DNA from 3 places in the Geodermatophilus maliterrae genome. Region 2 is predicted to be linked to each of the others. Evidence: riboswitches for the same ligand, from Rfam matches in the RefSeq annotation. Region 2 holds a riboswitch; each other region holds the start of a gene.
What was found. A riboswitch is a leader RNA that binds a small molecule or an ion and turns the genes downstream of it on or off. The one in region 2 is predicted to bind S-adenosylmethionine.
Positions count from the first base shown of each region.

Region 1: it holds a riboswitch for S-adenosylmethionine, as region 2 does, so the genes downstream of both, thrC (threonine synthase) here and purU (formyltetrahydrofolate deformylase) in region 2, are expected to answer to the same signal.
Region 3: it holds a riboswitch for S-adenosylmethionine, as region 2 does, so the genes downstream of both, ABQ292_RS05905 (bifunctional o-acetylhomoserine/o-acetylserine sulfhydrylase) here and purU (formyltetrahydrofolate deformylase) in region 2, are expected to answer to the same signal.

Region 1 covers NZ_JBFNXQ010000060.1:25,147-28,413, forward strand. Annotated here, with positions in the region: gene ABQ292_RS17375 (cold-shock protein) at 127-327, opposite strand; gene thrC (threonine synthase) at 540-1,841, opposite strand; SAM riboswitch class I at 1,854-1,976, opposite strand; gene ABQ292_RS17385 (HAD family hydrolase) at 2,037-2,858, shown strand; gene ABQ292_RS17390 (ABC transporter permease) at 2,855-3,267, opposite strand, start outside.
Region 2 covers NZ_JBFNXQ010000005.1:38,241-41,507, forward strand. Annotated here, with positions in the region: gene ABQ292_RS02875 (alpha-hydroxy-acid oxidizing protein) at 1-389, opposite strand, end outside; gene purU (formyltetrahydrofolate deformylase) at 559-1,431, opposite strand; SAM riboswitch class IV at 1,662-1,737, opposite strand; gene ABQ292_RS02885 (antibiotic biosynthesis monooxygenase) at 1,963-2,583, shown strand; gene ABQ292_RS02890 (amidohydrolase family protein) at 2,697-3,267, opposite strand, start outside.
Region 3 covers NZ_JBFNXQ010000011.1:49,440-52,706, reverse strand. Annotated here, with positions in the region: gene metX (homoserine O-acetyltransferase MetX) at 1-438, opposite strand, end outside; gene ABQ292_RS05905 (bifunctional o-acetylhomoserine/o-acetylserine sulfhydrylase) at 464-1,756, opposite strand; SAM riboswitch class IV at 1,799-1,915, opposite strand; gene ABQ292_RS05900 (hypothetical protein) at 1,981-2,274, opposite strand; gene ABQ292_RS05895 (acetyl/propionyl/methylcrotonyl-CoA carboxylase subunit alpha) at 2,327-3,267, opposite strand, start outside.

The DNA of each region.
Region 1 (3,267 bases), on a different contig from region 2:
TCGAGAGTCTGGCACTCGCCCCTGCCGAGTGCAAGAACGGGGGGTGGCGGCGGACCGTTCCCGCCCCGGGACGACCGAGGCCCGGTCCCCTGCTGGGGACCGGGCCTCGGCTGCGAGCGGACGGCCTCAGGCGGTGCGCACCGCGTCGGCCTGGGGACCCTTCTCGCCCTGCACGACCTCGAAGGTGACCCGCTGACCCTCGTCGAGGCTCTTGTACCCGTCCATCTGGATGGCCGAGTAGTGGACGAAGACGTCCTGGCCGCCGTCGACGGCGATGAAGCCGAAGCCCTTCTCGGCGTTGAACCACTTCACGGTGCCCTGTGCCACGTGTGCTCCCACGATCGTGCGTGCGGACGGACCCCGGGTTCCGGGGGCCGGGTACAGCTCTTCCGCCCGTCGGACACGAACGTGGAACTGACAACCGCGCGAGAACGTACAACAGCGGGAGCCGCCTGGGGAGTCACCCGGTGCAGCGGACATGGCCCGATCGGGGGGTGTGGTCACCCGCCCGGACCGGCGCCGACGCGGAGCCTACGCCCCTACCGGATGAGCCCGGCCGCCCGCACCGACCGCAGCGACGGCTCGACCCGGTGCGTGGGGCCGACGACCGGCTCTAGGGGGTCGAGGGTCTTGAGGCCCTCACCGGTGTTGAGGACGACGGTCTCCTGCGCCGGGTCGAGCAGGCCCCTCTCGACCAGCTGACGCAGGACGGCGACGGTCACCCCGCCCGCGGTCTCGGCGAAGACACCGGTGGTGCGGGCGAGGTCGCGGATGCCCTGCACGATCTCGGCGTCGCCCACCCGGCCGACCGCGCCGCCGGAGCGCCGGATGGCGTCGAGGGCGTAGGGGCCGTCGGCGGGGTTGCCGATGTTCAGCGACTTCGCGATGCCGGTGGGCTTGACCGGCTTGACGACGTCCCAGCCGTTGTCGAACGCGGTGGCGATCGGGTCGCAGCCGGCCGACTGGGCGCCGAACACGCGCCACTCGGTGGCCTCGACGATGCCGGCGGCGACCAGCTCGCGGAAGGCCTTGTCCACCTTGGTCAGCAGCGAGCCCGACGCCATGGGGATGACGACCTGGGCCGGGATCCGCCAGCCCAGCTGCTCGGCGATCTCGTAGCCCATCGTCTTGGAGCCCTCGGCGTAGTAGGGCCGCACGTTCTGGTTGACGAAGGCGGTGTCCTCGAACTCGTCGGTCTCGGCGAGCTCGCTGGTCAGCCGGTTGACGTCGTCGTAGGAGCCGTCGACGGCGACCAGCGTCTGGCCGTAGACCGCCGACTGCACGACCTTGCCCGGCTCGAGGTCGGCCGGGATGAAGACGTAGGAGGGCAGCCCGACGCGGGCGGCGTGCGCGGCCACCGAGTTGGCCAGGTTGCCGGTGGAGGCAGCGGCGATCTTGGCGTAGCCCAGCCGCTTGGCAGCGGTGGCCGCGAGGCTGACCACGCGGTCCTTGAAGGAGTGCGTGGGGTTGGCCGAGTCGTCCTTGACCCACAGCCCGCCGGTGACGCCGAGCTCGGCGGCCAGCCGGTCGGCGCGCACCAGCGGCGTCATGCCCGGGTCGAGCGAGACACGGTCGGCCGGGTCCTGGCCCACCGGCAGCAGGGCGGCGTAGCGCCAGATGTTCTGCGGGCCGGCCTCGATCTGCTCCCGCGTCACCGCGCGCATGCGCTCGGGGTCGTAGTCGACCTCCAGCGGGCCGAAGCACTGCGCGCAGGCGTGCTCGGCGATGAGGCCGAAGGTGGCGCCGCAGTTGCGACAGACCAGGCCTCGGGCGGGGCTCGGGGGCACCGGGCCGCCGGCGCTGGAGTCGGCCTGCAGAGAACCGGGAGCGGTCAGGGTCATGCGACGACTACCTCCTCATCTTCCCCGCGGCGGGCCGTCGAGCCGCGCGGGACGGAATTGGCACCTCTCGCCGCTCGCGCAGCGCGGTTGCCGGGGCTTCACCGGGCCGTGTCCCTCTGCCCCTCTGGATGAGTGGAACGCCGCCGACTCTACCCGGGTCCCGGCGGCCCGCCCGGGCCCGGCCATGCTGAGGACGTGGCAGCGCGCATCGTCTACACCGACCTCGACGGCACGATGGTCGGCCCGCGGGGGTCCTTCTGGCACACCGTCGGCGGCGAGCCCACCGCCGAGCCGGCCACCGCGCTGCTGGAGCTGCACCACGCCGGCGTCCCGCTGGTCATCGTCAGCGGCCGCACCGCCGACCAGGTGACCGAGGCCGGGCGGATCTTCGCCGCCGACGGCGCGATCGCCGAGCTGGGGTCGCTGGTCACGTGGAAGGGCGGCCGGGCGCGCCACCACCTCACCGGCGAGCTGCCCGCCGGGTACGCCGGTCGGACGCCGATGGACGTCATGGCCGAGCTGGGCGTCGTCGAGGCCCTCTGCGCCGCGCACCCCGGCCGGCTGGAGTGGCACGCGCCCTGGCACACCACCCACGAGGGCGACGCGCTGCTGCGCGGCTACGTCGACCCGCTCGCCGTCGACGCGTGGCTGGCCGAGCGGGGTGTGGGGTGGCTGACGCTCAAGGACAACGGCGCCATCCCCGCCTCCGCCCGGCTGGAGCTGGCGCCGGAGGGCCAGCTGGCGCGGGTCTACCACCTCATGCCGCGCGGCATCTCCAAGGGTGCGGCGATCGCCTGGGACCTCGAGCGCCGCGGACTCGACCCCGCCGACGCCGTCGCGGTCGGCGACAGCGTCAGCGACCTGGAGATGGCGCCCGCCGTCGCGCGCTTGTTCATCACCGCCAACGGTGCCGAGGTCGACGGCATGGCGCCGCTGCTGGCCGCCGTCCCCAACGTCACGGTCACCGGGGCCGCGATGGGCGAGGGCTGGGCCCAGGCGATCCGCGCGTCCCTCTAGGACGTGACGTCGCGCCTCGAGAAGTGGCGGAAGGCCAGCGCGGTGAAGACGGCGGCGTAGACCAGCGCCTGCACCACCCCGCGGAAGAGGTCCGAGGAGTCGACCGGCGTCTGCAGCAGGTCGGTCCAGGCGAACTCCTCCGCGGTCGGGAACCAGTCGCGGATGTCACCGAGCTGCTCGACCTGGTCGAGGATCGCGAACACGAACATGGTGAACACCGCCCCGCCGACGGCGGCCAGCGGCGCGTCGGTGACCGTGGACAGCCAGAACGCCAGCGTGCCGACGACGAGCAGGTGGACGGCGAGGTAGCCGAGCATCCCGGCCAGCCGCAGCATCCCCTCCCCCTGCGACAGCGTCACCCCGATCGGCGTCTGGATCTCCTCGAAGCCGAACGCGATCCCCCCGGCCA
Region 2 (3,267 bases):
TAGAGCTGGAACCACAGATCCCCGTCCGCCTCGCGAGAGACCTCTTCGATGGTGTTCTGCGCGGGGGTGGAGAGCACGAAGGGGATGCCCGCGCGTGCCGCTGCTCGCGCGAGGAAGACGTCGCCGCCGGGGCGGATCGCACCGTTGAGCCCCGTCGGGGCGATGGCCAGCGGTGCGGAGTGCTGGCGCCCGAACAGCGTCGTCCGCTGGTCGCGCACGGACACGTCGCGCAGGTAGCGGGGGCGGAGCCGGACCGCGGTCAGACTGTCGCGGTTGCGCGCCAGCAGGGACTCATCACCGGCGCCCCCTTCGAGGTGGTCGTAGAGCACGGCGGGCAGGACCCGGCGCGACTTCCGCCGGTAGTCCTCCACCGTGACCAGATCGGTCATGCTCCGCCGTCCGTCCTCCGCCGTCCGTCGTCGGCCGTGGCCGGCTCGAGACTTGCCGGTGATGTGGGAACGGTCGCCCGCGCACGCCGTCCGAGCGGGCAGCGACGGCTCCAGCCGGGCCCGGTCCGCATCCGGGAGCGCCCTCGACCGGCGCTGTCGCGTCCGGCGCTCACTCGAAGACGACGGTCCGGTTCCCGTGGATGATGACGCGGTTCTCGGTGTGCCAACGCACAGCGTGCGAGAGGGCCCGGGTCTCGGCCTCCCGACCCCGGGCGGCGAGCTCCTCCGGGCTCAGCGAGTGGTCGACGCGGATCATCTCCTGCTCGATGATCGGGCCCTCGTCCAGGTCCGCGGTGACGTAGTGCGCCGTCGCACCGATGAACTTGACACCGCGGGCATGCGCCTGGTGGTACGGACGGGCGCCCTTGAAGCTCGGCAGCATCGAGTGGTGGATGTTGATCGCCCGGCCCTCGAGCTGGTGGCACAGGCCGTCGGAGAGGATCTGCATGTAGCGAGCCAGGACCACGAGGTCGACCCGCTCCCCACGCACGATGTCGAGGAGCGCCGCTTCGGCCTCGGGTTTCGTCTCGCGGGTCACCGGGATGTGCCGGAAGGGGACGCCGTAGAAGTCGGCGATGCCGTTCAGGTCGGGGTGGTTGGACACGATCGCGACGACGTCGAGGTTGAGCTCGCCGATCGAGTTGCGGAAGAGGAGGTCGTTGAGGCAGTGCGCGTACTGGCTGACCATGATCAGCACGCGCTGCCGCTCGGCCGCGTCGGCCATCCGCCAGGTCATCCGGAAGTGCTGGGCCGTCTCCTCGAAGGCCCGGCACAGACGGGCGAAGTCGAGTGGAGCGCCGTCGACGTGCGCGAACTCGACGCGCATGTAGAACATGCCGCTCGCGGCACTGTCGAACTGGTGGCTCTCGACGATGGTGCACCGCTCCTGCACGAGCAGTCCGGACACCGCGTGCACGATGCCCGGGGCATCCTCGCAGGACAGCACCAGGACGCCGTGCTGAGCGTCGGCGGGCCTCGTCATCACGCCTCCTCCCAAGGATCCGTTCCCCGGAGCCGATCGGCCCGCCGCATCCGGGTCGACCCCGGCGACCCGGTGGGACCACTGAGCCGGGTCGTCGAGGACCGGTGCTCCCCGAACCTAGTCACCGGAGGGGTGTGACGGATGCCGCAGATGACCTCTCCCGGATGGCAGGACGTGTCGTCTCGGCCGCGACAATCGACGTGGGCGCGGCGTCCTGCGGTCGGCGAGCCGTCGCCATCCGGGCGCCCCGCAGCAGTCGGGGGGTTGCCGGCCGGCGAGCCGGGGCTCCGTGCCGGCACTCACGACCTGGCGGCACGGTGGAGGCGCCGGCGGCCGAGGCGGCGACGAGGTGCGCCGTCGGCGGGTCGACCGGTGGACGGCCCGGCAGTCGGCGACGCCTCCCCTCCGATGGCCCCGGCGTCTCCGCGACCGTGTTGCTCCTCGCACGAGGACGTGGGCACCCTGTGCCGATCAGCGCTGCCGCTGGGGCACTGCCGACCCGCGCGAGCACCCGGAGGACGAGTGACCGAGATGTACGCCCGATCGACCACGATCCACGGCGACCCGCGGTCGGTGGACGCCGTGATCGCCTACGTCGGTGACGAGGTCATGCCGGCGGTCGGGGGGATGGATGGCTGCGTGGGCCTGTCGATGCTCGCCGACCGCGACTCGGGCCACTGCATCGTCACGACGTCCTGGCGGGACGAGGCGGCGATGCGCTCCAGCCGGGAGGGCGTCCGGTCGTCCGCGGAGCGCACCGCCGAGATCCTCGGTGGCCGGCCGGAGGTGCAGGAGTGGGAGATCGCCGCGATGCACCGGGTGCGCGAGGCCCAGCAAGGGTCCCGATCCCGCGTCACCTGGCTCCGCACCGAGCCCGACGCCGTCAACCGTGCCGTGGACGCCGTCCGTCTGTCACTGATGCCGAAGCTCGACGACCTACCCGGGTTCTGCAGTGTCAGCATCATGGTGCGCCGTGCTGACGGGCTCACCGTGGCGGCCGTCTCCTACGACAGCCGGGCGCACGTCGAGCAGGCGAGCGAGGGGGCGCGGGAGTTCCGGGAGGAGTTCGCCCCCGCCATGGGCATCGAGGTCGTCGCCACCGCCGAGTTCGACGTCGCGATCGCGCACCTGCGGGTACCCGAGACGATCTGACCGTCCGGTGGGCGACGACCGGCCCCCGGTCCGACCGGGACGCGACGGAGACCGTCTCCCGGCCCGTGACGTGCCGATCGACGACACCCACGTCGGTCCCGCGGGGCGTGCGGTCACCGCCCCAGGGCCTGCAGCGCCGCGTCGAGCCGGGGGTAGACGCGCCTGACGTTGCCCTCGAAGACCGCGGTGCGCGCCTCGTCGTCGAGGGCTGACGCCTCGACGTAGCGTCGGGTGTCGTCGTAGTGGTGGCTGGTCCGCGGGTCGACACCACGCACCGCGCCCACCATCTCGGACCCGAAGAGGACGTTCGAGGTGTCCACCACGTCCAGCAGCAGGTCGATCCCCGGCTGGTGGTAGACGCAGGTGTCGAAGAAGACGTTGCCCATGACGTTGGACTCCACCGGCGGCTGTCCGAGCATGTCGGCCAGCCCGCGATACCGGCCCCAGTGGTAGGGCACCGCTCCCCCGCCGTGCGGGATCACCAGCCGCAGGTCCGGCAGGTCGGTGAACAGGTCACCCTGGACGAGCTGCATGAAGGCCGTCGTGTCGGCGTTGATGTAGTACGCGCCCGTCGCGTGGAACACCGGGGTCGCCGAGGCCGAGACGTGCACCATGGCCGGCACGTCGAGCTCGACCATCGCCTCGTAGAACGGGTACCAGTAGCGGTCGGTCAGGGGCGGAGAG
Region 3 (3,267 bases), on a different contig from region 2:
CACGGTCACCTCGGGGAACCGCGAGCCCCACGGCCGCCCGTCGGGCGCGGTCGACGACGGGCCGGTCGTGCCCTGGCACCCGCCGAGCACGTTCGCGCAGACGACGAGGAACCGGTCGGTGTCCAGCGGCGCCCCCGGCCCGACCAGCGTCGACCACCAGCCCGGCGTCGGGTGGCCGGGTCCCGCGGGCCCGGTGACGTGGCTGTCGCCGGTCAGCGCGTGCTCGACGAGCACCGCGTTGCCGCCGTCCGGGGCCAGCGTGCCCCAGGTCTCGTAGGCGACCCGGACGCCGGGCAGCACCCCGCCGCGCTCGAGCCGGACCGGTCCGTCCAGGTCGAGGAAGAGCCGGTCCCCCGAGGGGTCGCCGTCGCGCCACCCGCCGGTGCGCGGCGGGGTGCGGGACGCCGGGACGTCCCGCACCCGGAACGCTCTGCTCATGCGGACCTCGCGAGCTCGGTCCTGGCTACGCGCCCTTGGCGGCCCGGAACCCCGCCTCGAGGTCGGCGAGGATGTCGTCGATGCCCTCGAGCCCGGCGGCCAGGCGCACCAGGCCGGGCGTGACGCCCGTGGTCCGCTGCTCCTCGGGCGTCAGCTGCGAGTGCGTGGTCGACGCCGGGTGGATGACCAGACTGCGGACGTCACCGATGTTGGCCACGTGGCTGTGCAGCTCCAGGCCCTCGACGAACCGCCGGCCCGCCTCGATGCCGCCGCGGATCTCGAAGGCGAGCACCGCGCCGGCGCCGCGCGGGGCGTAGCGCTGCTGGGCGGCGTGCCACGGCGAGGACGGCAGCCCGGCGTAGTGCACCGACTCGACCTCGTCGTGCCCCTCGAGGAACTCGGCGACCCGCTGGGCGTTGGCCACGTGCCGCTCCATGCGCAGCGACAGGGTCTCGATGCCCTGCACGATCAGCCAGGCGTTGAACGGGCTGATCGCCGGGCCCAGGTCGCGCAGCAGCTGCACCCGGGCCTTGAGGGCGAAGGCCGGCGCACCCAGGTCGGCGTAGACGACGCCGTGGTAGGTCGGGTCCGGCGTGGTGAAGCCCGGGAACCTCCCCGACGTCCAGTCGAACGTGCCGCCGTCGACGATGACGCCGGCGATCGCGGTGCCGTGCCCGCCCAGGTACTTCGTCGCCGAGTGCACGACGACGTCGGCACCGTGCTCGAGCGGGCGCACCAGGTAGGGCGTGGCGATGGTGTTGTCGATGATCAGCGGCACGCCGTTGCGGTGCGCGACCTCGGCGACGGCGCCGATGTCGAGGACGTCGCCCTTCGGGTTGCCGATCGACTCCCCGTAGAGGGCCTTGGTGTTCTCGCGGACCAGCGACTGCCAGTTCCCCGGGTCGTCGGGGTCCTCGACGAAGGACACCTCGACGCCGAGCTTGGGCAGCGAGTGGTGCAGCAGGTTGTAGGTGCCGCCGTACAGCGACGCCGAGGCGACGACGTGGCTGCCGGCCTCGGCGACGTTGAGCAGCGACAGCGTCTCGGCCGCCTGGCCGCTGGCCACCGCGAGCGCCGCGACGCCGCCCTCGAGCGAGGCCACGCGCTGCTCGAGCGCGTCCTGCGTCGGGTTCATGATCCGCGTGTAGATGTTGCCCAGCTCGGCCAGCGCGAACAGGTCCGCGGCGTGCTGGGTGTCGCGGAACTGGTAGCTCGTGGTGGCGTAGATGGGCAGCGCGCGGGCGCCCGTCGTCGGGTCGGGACTGGCGCCGGCGTGGATCTGCCGGGTCTCGAAGCTCCAGCTCTCCGGGTCGGTCATGCGCCGTCTCCTCTCGTTCCGGAGGACCTGCGGCGTACAGGTGCTCCGCCCTTGCCGGGCGGCGGGCGCCGCTCGGCCGGCTCTTCCCCTGGGAGCACCTCAGACGGAGGAGAGGTTGCCGGGCAGCCAGCCAGGTGCTTGTCGCTGCCTCTCGTGAGCCCGCGCCGATCCTAGGAGGTCGCTGCCCCGCTGGTCAGCCGGGGGGTGAGGCGGCGGTCGGGGGGTCAGCCGAGACCGCGGTGGGCGGTCCACAGCTCCCCAGCCCGGGCGGCGGCCTCGGCCACCAGGGCGGCGAGCTCCTCCCGGTCGGGGACGGGGAACGAGACGTACGTGCCGCGACCGCCGGCGACCGGCCGGCCGTAGGCCTTCGCCGCGAGGTGCCCGTCCCGGAGGAGCCGGACGTTGAGCGTGGTCAGCAGGAACACCTCGCCGCGTCGGGTGTCCGTCCAGCGGAGGTCCTCCGGGATCGTGACGTTGATCGCCAGGGCGCTCACGTCGACGGCGACGTCGCTGCTCATGGGCGCATGGTGGCACGCCGGCGGACACCGGCTCCCGCTGCGTCTGCCGTGCTCAGGCGGGGGTGAGCCGGGCGAGCACCTGGTCGAGGGCCACCTGGTCGCCGGCGGCCACGAGCAGCTCGACGACGCCGCCGGCCGGGGCGCGCAGCGTGTGCTCCATCTTCATGGCCTCGACGACGACCACCGGGTCGCCGGCCGCCACGGTCTGCCCGTCGGTGACCGGCACCGCGATCACCGAGCCGGGCATGGGACTGGTCAGCTCCGGGGGGTGTGCCGCGGCCGTGTCGGGCCGGAGCACCACGCGGCGGGCCCGGCGCAGCTGTGCGGTCGCGCCCTCGGCGTGCACCCACAGCGCGTCCCCGTCGTCGGCGACCAGGCAGCGGGACCGCACGCCGCCGCGGACCAGCGCGAGGCCGCCGTCCTCGGCCGTGCAGGACAGCGGCCCGGCGTCGGCGCCGTCGACCGTGGCGCGCGCCGCGGCCGGCGTGCCGGTCAGCGTCACCGTGCGCGGCTGCCCGCCGGCCTCGAGCCGGACGACGAAGGGTGCGGCGTCGCCGAGCCGGAAGCCGGTGGGCGTGCTCCACGGGTCGGTAGGGTCGGCCGCGGCCCAGGCGCCCAGCCACACCGACGCCGCGGCGGCGAGGACGGCGAGCTCGGGCACCGGCGGGGCCGCGTAGGCGGCCGCGACCCGGTCGAGCAGCGCGGTGTCGAGGTCCCCGGCCCGCACGTCGGGATCGGCGAGCAGGTGCCGCACGAACCCGACGTTCGTCGTCACCCCCAGGACGGCGGTGCCGGCCAGGGCGGCGTCGAGCGCGGTCAGCGCGGCGGCGCGGTCGGGGCCGTGCGCGACCACCTTGGCCAGCATCGGGTCGTAGTCGGAGCCGACGACGGTGCCCGCGGCGACGCCGGAGTCCACGCGCACGCCGGGGCCGGCCGGCTCGGCCAGCGCGAGCACCCGCCCGCCGGTGGGCAGGAAGCCGCGACCGGGGTCCT